DNA from 4 places in the Streptomyces ortus genome. Region 1 is predicted to be linked to each of the others. Evidence: riboswitches for the same ligand, from Rfam matches in the RefSeq annotation. Region 1 holds a riboswitch; each other region holds the start of a gene.
The links. A riboswitch is a leader RNA that binds a small molecule or an ion and turns the genes downstream of it on or off. The one in region 1 is predicted to bind cyclic di-AMP.
Positions count from the first base shown of each region.

Region 2: linked by a shared signal. The riboswitch ahead of K3769_RS25400 (transglycosylase SLT domain-containing protein) and the one ahead of K3769_RS14570 (C40 family peptidase) in region 1 are both predicted to bind cyclic di-AMP.
Region 3: linked by a shared signal. The riboswitch ahead of K3769_RS21370 (M23 family metallopeptidase) and the one ahead of K3769_RS14570 (C40 family peptidase) in region 1 are both predicted to bind cyclic di-AMP.
Region 4: linked by a shared signal. The riboswitch ahead of K3769_RS34195 (M23 family metallopeptidase) and the one ahead of K3769_RS14570 (C40 family peptidase) in region 1 are both predicted to bind cyclic di-AMP.

Region 1 covers NZ_JAIFZO010000002.1:2,564,504-2,566,696, reverse strand. Annotated here, with positions in the region: gene pcrA (DNA helicase PcrA) at 1-225, opposite strand, end outside; cyclic di-AMP (ydaO/yuaA leader) riboswitch at 671-844, shown strand; gene K3769_RS14570 (C40 family peptidase) at 852-2,018, shown strand; gene K3769_RS14565 (hypothetical protein) at 2,185-2,193, opposite strand, start outside.
Region 2 covers NZ_JAIFZO010000002.1:4,988,001-4,990,193, reverse strand. Annotated here, with positions in the region: gene K3769_RS25405 (polyprenyl synthetase family protein) at 1-351, opposite strand, end outside; cyclic di-AMP (ydaO/yuaA leader) riboswitch at 954-1,115, shown strand; gene K3769_RS25400 (transglycosylase SLT domain-containing protein) at 1,120-1,845, shown strand; gene K3769_RS25395 (HAD family hydrolase) at 1,839-2,193, opposite strand, start outside.
Region 3 covers NZ_JAIFZO010000002.1:4,106,148-4,108,340, forward strand. Annotated here, with positions in the region: gene K3769_RS21365 (PrsW family intramembrane metalloprotease) at 1-85, shown strand, start outside; gene K3769_RS21370 (M23 family metallopeptidase) at 251-1,303, opposite strand; cyclic di-AMP (ydaO/yuaA leader) riboswitch at 1,315-1,472, opposite strand; gene K3769_RS21375 (PP2C family protein-serine/threonine phosphatase) at 1,791-2,193, opposite strand, start outside.
Region 4 covers NZ_JAIFZO010000002.1:7,091,654-7,093,846, reverse strand. Annotated here, with positions in the region: gene K3769_RS34200 (TetR/AcrR family transcriptional regulator) at 1-28, shown strand, start outside; gene K3769_RS34195 (M23 family metallopeptidase) at 130-1,059, opposite strand; cyclic di-AMP (ydaO/yuaA leader) riboswitch at 1,062-1,226, opposite strand; gene K3769_RS34190 (alpha-galactosidase) at 1,521-2,193, opposite strand, start outside.

The DNA.
Region 1 (2,193 bases):
GTTCTCGTTCAGCCCGTGCAGGAGCGTGGCCGGGTCCACGAGCGGCCGGGGGGCGCCGTCGCGGTAGTACCCCCCGCTGCTCGGCGGCACGTCGAAGTGCCCGCCGAACAGGTCGTCCGGACCACGGTCCGGCTCCTCGTCGTCGGGCGGCGGCGGGGGCTCTTCCTCATCGGCCTGCGAGGGCCTGAGGTCCGCCAGGAAGCTGTCATCAAAGAGGCTGCTCATCGCTCTCCGAGTCTAGGCGCCCCCACTGACACCCGGCCGCCACCCCGGAAACTCGGCGGAATCCCGGCCGCACGGCCATGGGTAGACCTTCACCGACGAGAAGCGCGTCAGTACATACGGTGACCACTCCCCAGTGCAGTGACTTCCTCTATGACTTCCTCGACGGCTTCCTCAATGCAGTGACCTTCGCCCCGCACATGAACCGCGTGCGGGTGACCTACGTACAACTCTTGCGAGGACCCGCCCTCCCCCCTACCTCTTACCGCCCCACGCCCCAGGGACAACTCGGAGCAGATCGCGACCATTTGACGTCGGCGGACGACACCCGTGGGCCAGGTCACGAAAATGTATCGGGCATATCGCACATCAAACTTCACAGGTGCCACACGTATTGGCTAACTTTCGCGTAGGCCGCTCGACCCGCACCGGCGAACAACGCCGGGCCGAGCGGACTCCGCCGAATCCGGCATGCCCTCGTGGCCTGCGGAACCGGGGACCCAACCGAATCCTGGGGTGAATCGGTCCGAACTCCCTCGCGGGACACGGACCGTAGGGCAAACCTTCCGAAGCACTCGCCCGAACCCGACAGCTAACTCGGTAGGCGGATGACGGAAGGAGACGCCCTCGTGGCGCCACACCGCAAGTCGCGGCCCCCCAGTTCCCTGGGCCTGCGGACGCCGGCCCTCGCCACCGCGGCCCTGACCTCGGTGGCCCTGCTCTCCCAGACGGCGGAGGCCTCGCCGGCCGCGGAGCCCAGGCCGAGCACGGAGGAAGTCCAGAAGAAGATCGACGACCTCTACCAGCAGGCGGGTACGGCCACCGAGAAGTACAACGCCGCCAAGGAGAAGACCACCAAGCAGCGCAAGCGCGTCGCCACGCTCCTCGACGACGTGGCGCAGCGTACGGAGAAGCTCAACAGCGCGCGTGAGGCGCTCGGATCGTTCGCCGCGGCGCAGTACCGCACCGGAGCCTCCGCCCCCGACTCGGCCTCTCTCCTCCTCGCGGACAACCCGCAGGACTATTTCGACCAGACCCAGCTGATGAACCGGCTGACCGCCCGGCAGAAGCAGGCCGTCGACGAGTACGTCACCCAGCGGACCACCACGTCGAAGAAGCGGCAGGAGGCGTCCGAGGGCCTGGAGACGCTCACCACGACGCAGAGCACGCTGAAGACGTCCAAGGCCGACGTCCAGCGCAAGCTCGCCGACGCGCGCGAACTCCTCTCGAAGCTGACCGCCGAGGAGAAGGCCCGCCTCGCCGCGATCGAACGGAAGAAGCAGGAAGAGGCCCGGCGCAAGGCGGACGAGCTGGCGCGGCAGCAGGCGGCCGACGCGGAGCGCCGGCGCCAGGAGGCAGCGACACAGGGCACGGGAGCCGGTACCGGTGCCGGCACGGGCACGGGCACGGGCACGGGGAGTGTGCCGGGCTCGGACTCCGCCTCCTCCACCAAGGCGGCCAAGGCGCTCGCCTTCGCCCGCGCCCAGATCGGCAAGCCGTACGTCTGGGGCGCCAGCGGTCCCGGTTCGTACGACTGCTCCGGTCTGACCCAGGCCGCCTGGAAGGCGGCCGGTGTGACCCTGCCACGCACCACGTGGGACCAGGTGGACACCGGCACGACGGTCTCCGTGGACAGTGCCCAGCCCGGTGACCTGGTCTTCTTCTACGACGACATCAGTCACGTCGGCATCTACATCGGCGACGGCATGATGATCCACGCCCCGAAGCCGGGCGCGTACGTCCGCGAGGAGTCGATCTACTACATGCCGATCCACAGCGTGGTGCGGCCGGGCTAGCCGGGCCTGGGGGCCCGCCGGGGCAGGGGGCCCGCCGGGGCAGGGGGCCCGCCGGGGCAGGGGGCCCGCCGGGGCAGGGGGCCCGCCGGGGCAGGGGGCCCGCCTGGATCGGGACGGGGTACGCGGACGGGGTACGGCACGCATGTGCGGTACCCCGTCCCCGTCCTCAGGTCCA
Region 2 (2,193 bases), 2.4 Mb from region 1:
GACCGAGTTGTCCCAGCGGCTGTTGGCGCTGGGCACCCCGCGGCGCACGTCCGCCTCGTCCATCACGTCGTCGTGGTACAGCGTGGCGAGGTGGGTCAGCTCGACGACGACCGCCGAGGGCACGATCCCCGGTGCGTACGGATCACCGAACTGGGCCGCGAGCATCACGAGCAGCGGCCGGAACCGCTTGCCGCCCGCGCGCACGAGGTGCTGCGCGGCCTCCGTGATGAACGGGACCTCGCTCTTGGTCGCTTCGAGCAGTCCCTCCTCGACAGCCGCCAATCCGGCCTGGACATCGGCTTCGAGAGCCTGGTCCCGCACGCTCAGCCCGAACGGCCCGACGACGGTCACGAGGGTCTCCTGTCTGCTGACGCTCTCAACGGCGGTCTCTGGATGCTCTGGGGGTGCTCTGTGCTGGAAGTGTTTGTCGATGTGTCGCTGCTGCCACTCAAGTCAGCGTATCCGGTCGTCTTTCGATCACGATGAGCGCCCGCCCGTCACCCGCCACCACCCTGCCGGACACCCTCCGGCTGATCCCTTTTGCACCTTCGGCCAGGTCGGGCGATACGCCCGCGCATCCGTACACCCTTCCCGGCGAGACGTCCACCCGGACATCCGAGTTCCCCTGACAGACGGAACCAAGCTCCAAGCACACGCGGAGACGCCCACGCGTGGATGTCCGCAGATTATTCCGTATCACCTTTTTTATGGACATTCGGCATTCGCGCCAGTGAATTGAGTCACGCTTATCAGGAGTGATCGTTTTATCGGGGCCACCGATTTCCCTTTGCGGAAAGCAAGTTGAACTTCGCCTTCCGTTTCGATCAAGGGATATTCGCCCGACAAGGCAGTTCAAAGCCGTCGCCGCCTGAATTCGGGGCTTGTTCACGGCATGTGCTCTCGCATACGTTCACGTCACTCCGGACGGAACGCCTAATCCTGCCGCCGCCCGGAAATCCCCGTCACCCATTCACTCGCGTACGGCAGGAGCGGGGGACCCAGGTAAGCCGCCGGTCCGGATATCGGAACGGCTAGGGGTCAAGTCGCGCACCCACGCGGCCGGGCATCTCCCGCCCGAACCCGACAGCTCACCTCGCAGGCGCCGGAGAGGAATTCGCCATGCCCGCACGAGGCAAACACCGCCGCCCCAAAAACAGCACCCTCACCCGTGGTTTCGTCGCGGCCGGGACGGGCGGAGCCGCCCTCGCGCTCCCCCTCATGGGAGCCACGGGCGCCCAGGCCGCCCCGAACGCCGCTCCGAACGCGGTCCCGCAGGTCTCGCTGGTCACCTACAAGGTGGCCCAGGGCGACACCCTGTCCAAGATCGCCAGGGAGCACACCACGGGCGACTGGAAGAAGCTGTACAAGGCCAACCGCGCGGTCATCGGCGACGACCCGGCGGTCATCCGGCCGGGCCTCCAGCTGACCGTCGGCACGAAGAACGGGCAGAGCTCGACGACGACCGCGAAGACGGCCACCGCGTCCACGGCGTCCGCCGTCACCCCGGCCTCCGCGAAGACGTACACGGACGACCTCGACGGCTGGATCAGGGAGTCGCTGGACGTCATGGCCCAGCAGGGCATCCCGGGCACCTACGACGGCATCCACCGCAACATCATCCGCGAGTCGTCGGGCAACCCGCTGGCCATGAACAACTGGGACTCCAACGCGGTCGCCGGTACCCCGTCGAAGGGTCTTCTGCAGGTCATCGACCCGACCTTCACCGCGTACCACGTGAGCGGTACGTCGCTGGACCCGTTCGACCCGGTCGCCAACATCACGGCGGCGTGCAACTACGCCGCCGCGCGCTACGGCTCGATCGACAACGTCTTCGGCGCCTACTGACCGACGCCCGAGCGGGCTCCCGTGTCGGCCGGCAGGCCGACACGGGGGCCCGTCCGGTCGGTGGAGAACATGCGCTCCAGGACCACCGCGATGCCGTCGTCCTCGTTCGACAGGGTGATCTCGTCGGCGACGGACTTGAGTTCGGGATGCGCGTTGGCCATCGCGACCCCGCGGGCCGCCCAGTCGAACATCGGGATGTCGTTCGGCATGTCCCCGAAGGCGATGGTCTGCGCCGAGGTCAGGCCCAGCCGGCCGGCGGCGAGCGCGAGACCGGTGGCCTTCGTGATGCCGCATGGCTGGAGTTCGACGGTCCCGGGCCCGGACATCGTCACGGTGGCGAGGGAACCG
Region 3 (2,193 bases), 1.5 Mb from region 1:
GACGGCACCGGCTCCGGCGCCGTGGCCCGCGCCGGGGTACGGGTACCCGCCGCCGTACCCGGCGTACAACCCCTACAGGTCCTGACGCGCCGCAGCGCCGGTTTGCGCAGTTCCCCGCGCCCCTAGGTGCGTGAGGGACGGCCGGGATCACGACCGCAGGCCGCCGGGGGCTGAGCGCACAGTTCCCCGCGCCCCCAAAAGCCCCACGACACGCGCGTCGGCTCTTCCTCGTAGCGGCGTAGCGGAAGGCTTACGGGTTGAGGCCCTTGCCGCGCAGCCACGTCATCGGGTCGATCCCGCTGCCGCCGGCCGTGTGGACCTCCAGGTGGAGGTGCGCCCCGGTGACGTTGCCGGTGGCACCCACGCGCCCGATGACATCGCCCGTGCTGACCTTCTGCCCGACGCTGACGCCGATCGACGACTGGTGGGCGTACCAGAGCTCCGTACCGTCGTCGAGCGTGAGGACCGTGCGGTAGCCGTACGAACCGCTCCAGCCCGCCTCGGTGATCGTGCCGCTGTGAACGGCCTTGATCGGGGTACCCGTGGGAGCGGCGAAGTCCAGACCCGTGTGCTGACCGGAGGACCACAGCGAGCCGGACTGCCCGAAGGTGGAGGTGATCGTGTACGAGGAGGTGGGCAGTGTGAACTGCTTGGCGAGCGTGGCGAGGCGCGCGGCCTCGACCTTCGCCTCGGCCTCCTTCTCCTTCTTCGCCTTCGCGGCGGCGGCCTTGGCCTTCGCCGCGTCCTGCTCCTTGGCCGCGAGCGTGGCGGCCTTCTTCGCGGCGGCGGCCTCGGCGACGGCCTGGGCCTCGCGGTCGACCTGGTCCTGCTGGAGTTCGGCCTGGAGCATGATGCGCGAGCGCAGGGCCTCGCCGGCGTCGGCGTTGCCCTCCTCGGCGTCGGCCTCGGTGAGTCCCGCGGCGGTGAGCGCCTTGCTGGAACCCTCGGGGGCCGCGTCGTCGTCGGAGATCAGCGAGCCGACGTTCGGCAGGTCGGGGATCGAGATCGACACCGGCGGCTTGCCGGTCTGCGCGGAGGCCATGCCGCCCGCGCCGACGGCGGCGATGACACCGACGCCGAGAACGGTGGAGCTGCGGGCGAGTCCCCCGCCACGCTGCTTGGAGACGCGGTGCTTGCCCCGGACGGGAAGGACGGTCTCGGCGCTGGGGTTCCAGGGCTCGAAGGGCTCGTCGTCCCTGCGGGCGCCGAAGGCGAAGGTGTCGGGCTTCTTGCCGCCCGAGGTCTCTCCCGTCACCTCGTCCGGTATGAACGACGGTGTGGGGGCAGGCCTGTTGAACGCCACGTGGGCGCGCTCCTTTCCTTCCTTCTCGCCTACCGGGTTAGCTGACGGGTTCGGAGCAGGAAGGTCTCCTACGCGAGTCGACCGCGGTGTTCACCACCACGAAAGACACGCGATTCACCCCATGTAGGTGGTTCCCCGGTTCCCTTGCGGGATTCGGCGCGTGCGCACGGAGCCGTCTCTTGTGACGGCTGGGACACCGCGCTGCGTTATCGAACGTTAATAGACTCAGGCACCGGATTCCAAGCTGTTCCTGATGATCGTTACGGCTCCTGGCCTGGACTTAAACGTTCCGAGCGGGGTAAATCGGGCGAGTTGGTCGGCATTCACGGGCACCGATTTTGTTGATGGTGTGTCAGTTGTGATGCGCAGGGGCGTCGTTCGACTACTGCAGGTGATATAGGTCCGCAGAAGGTCCTGCCCGGAGTAGCTCCGGAAGCAGGTCCGGAAGCGAGTCAGGAAACAAGTCAGGAAGAGTCTCCCGACCCCCTCACGGCCGTCGCACGGCGAGCAGCGCCATGTCGTCCGTACCGCCGCCCCCGGTGTACCGCAGCACCTCGTCCACCAGCGCGGCGAGCAGCGCGTCGGGCCCGGCGAACTCCCGCCCCGACAGCCGCGTCACCGGGTCGAAGAAGACCCCCCGCCCGTCCCGGGCCTCGGACAGTCCGTCCGTGTAGAAGAGCAGCGTGGACCCGGCCGGGAAGTCCTCCTCCTGCGCGCGGTCGGGCCACGCGCCCAGGTCGCCCATCCCGAGCGGCAGCGCGGGTTCCGCAGCGGCGAGCGTGCGTACGGTTCCGTCGCAGCGCAGCAGGAGCGGCCCGGGATGGCCGCGGTTGACGAGTCGTACGCGCTGGGCGCCGTGTGGGATCTCGGCGAGCACGGCGGTGATGAAG
Region 4 (2,193 bases), 4.5 Mb from region 1:
ACGCGCCCTGAACCCTCCCGGGACCTGAACCCTCCCGGGCCCGGACATGCCGAAGGCCGGACCCCGGGGATCACAGGGTCCGGCCTTCGGAGATCTACGTGGGTCGACGCCCGTGGGCGTCGGCCTGCGTCAGACGGAGACGCCCTTGGCGCGCAGGTACGCCAGCGGGTCCACGTCCGAGCCGTAGTCCGGGGTGGTGCGGATCTCGAAGTGCAGGTGCGGGCCGGTGACGTTGCCCGTGGCACCCGAGAGGCCGACCTGCTGTCCGCCCGTCACGGTCTGGCCGGCCGAGACGGAGAGGGAGGACAGGTGGGCGTACTGGGCGTAGTGGCCGTCGGCGAGCCGGATGACGACCTGGTTGCCGTACGCGCCGCCCCATCCGGCGGAGACGACCGTGCCGGCGCCGACGGACTTGAGCGCGGTGCCGGTGGGCACCACGAAGTCGACACCGGTGTGGTACCCGCTGGACCACATGCTGCCGGACATCTCGTACGAGGTGCCGATGGACGCCCCCGAGACCGGCAGCGAGAAGCCGGTGGCCGTCGAGGTGTCCGCGGCCTTGGACGCCGTGGTCGACTTCTTGGCGGCGGCCGGCTTCTCGGCCTTGGCGGAGCCGGAGTCGGAGCTCTGGGTGGCCGGCGCCTTGCCGCCGAGGGCGAGCTTGAGGCCCGGGTGGATGAGCGACGGGTCGCCGCCGATGGACGAGCGGTTGTCCGCGTACAGCTTCTTCCAGCCGCCGCTGACGTCCTGCGTGTCGGCGATCTTCGACAGGGAGTCGCCGGAACGCACGGCGTACGTCCTGGTCGCGACCTTCTTCGCGTCCGCCTTCGCGGCGGCCTGCTTGCCGGCGGTGGGAGCGGCAGCGGCGGACTTGTTCGCGACGGTCGAGACGTTCGCGGCGCTCGCCACGGAGTCGGCGGCGGTCTGCGGGGTCGCGGCGTGCGCTCCGGCGGCACCGAGCAGCGGGATGGCGAGGGCCGCGCCCCCGGTTCCGGCCACGGCTATGGAGCGCGAGAAACGCGGGGACTTGGGACGGCGGTGCTTACCCTTCGCGGGCATGACGAATTCCTCTCCGGCGCCTGCGAGGTGAGCTGTCGGGTGCGAGCTGGAGATGCCCGGCCGCGCTTTCGCGCGACTTAACCCCAAGCCGTTCCGGAGACCGGAACAGGCGTCTTACCTGTGGGTCCCCCGCTCCTGCCACATACGGGTGAGTGCGGTTTCCGGGCGGCGGCAGGATTGGGCGTCCGTCCGGATTGGAGGTGAACGTAAGCGACATGAAGAGGCGTAAACAAGCTTGAGGGTTTGGTGTGCGTCCCGTTTTCTTGATCCTCGATCAACACACCGGTCACCCAGGGTGAATACCGGCTGTCCCCATTCGATAAAACGCTGGAAACAAAGCGGACTTACGTGAGCATGGCGACAGCGGAACGTCACGGATATGACGCTGCTCACCCAGGACCTCCTCAGGAGCCTTCACTCCGGGGCGAGTTGGAATGAAGGCTCCATTACCGACAGAACAGTCAGATGCGACGCAGCCGGACAACCGCCGCATCGAGGTCGCCGCGCAATCCCGTCCGCAGCCCGTGGTGCAACAGCACCGCACCTCGGTGGACTTCGCCCGTTTCGGGGCATTCGTACTCCGCCGACGGATCCAGGCCCCGCAGCCTCAGCGGTGCGACCGGCTCGCCGTAGTGCTGGGCCTGGAGCCAGGCGAGGACGACGACCTCGCCGTCCCGGACGTACTGGACGGCACTCAGTCCGCCCTCCGGCGCCCGCAGCCGATGAAGCTCACCGCGCTGCACGACGGGCCTGATCTCCTTGTAGAGCTCCACCCAGGTCCGCGCCTCGGCCAGCTCCTCCTCGGTCCAGCGGGTGAGGTCGCCGCCGACGCCGAGCACCCCGGCCATCGCACTCACGAACCGGAAGCGCAGCGAGCTGACACGTCCGTTGAGCTGCGTGTTCGGGCTGTCGGTGACCCAGGCGGCCATGGCTCGCGCGGGATGCACCTGGCTGAAGCCGTGCTGGATGGCGAGCCGGTCGAGCGGGTCGGTGTTGTCCGAGGTCCACACCTGGTCCGTACGCGCCATGATGCCGAGGTCGATCCGGCCGCCGCCGCCCGAGCAGGACTCGAAGGCGACGGTCGGGTGGGCCGCCCGCAGCCGGTCCAACAGCTTGTACAGGGCGTGCACATGG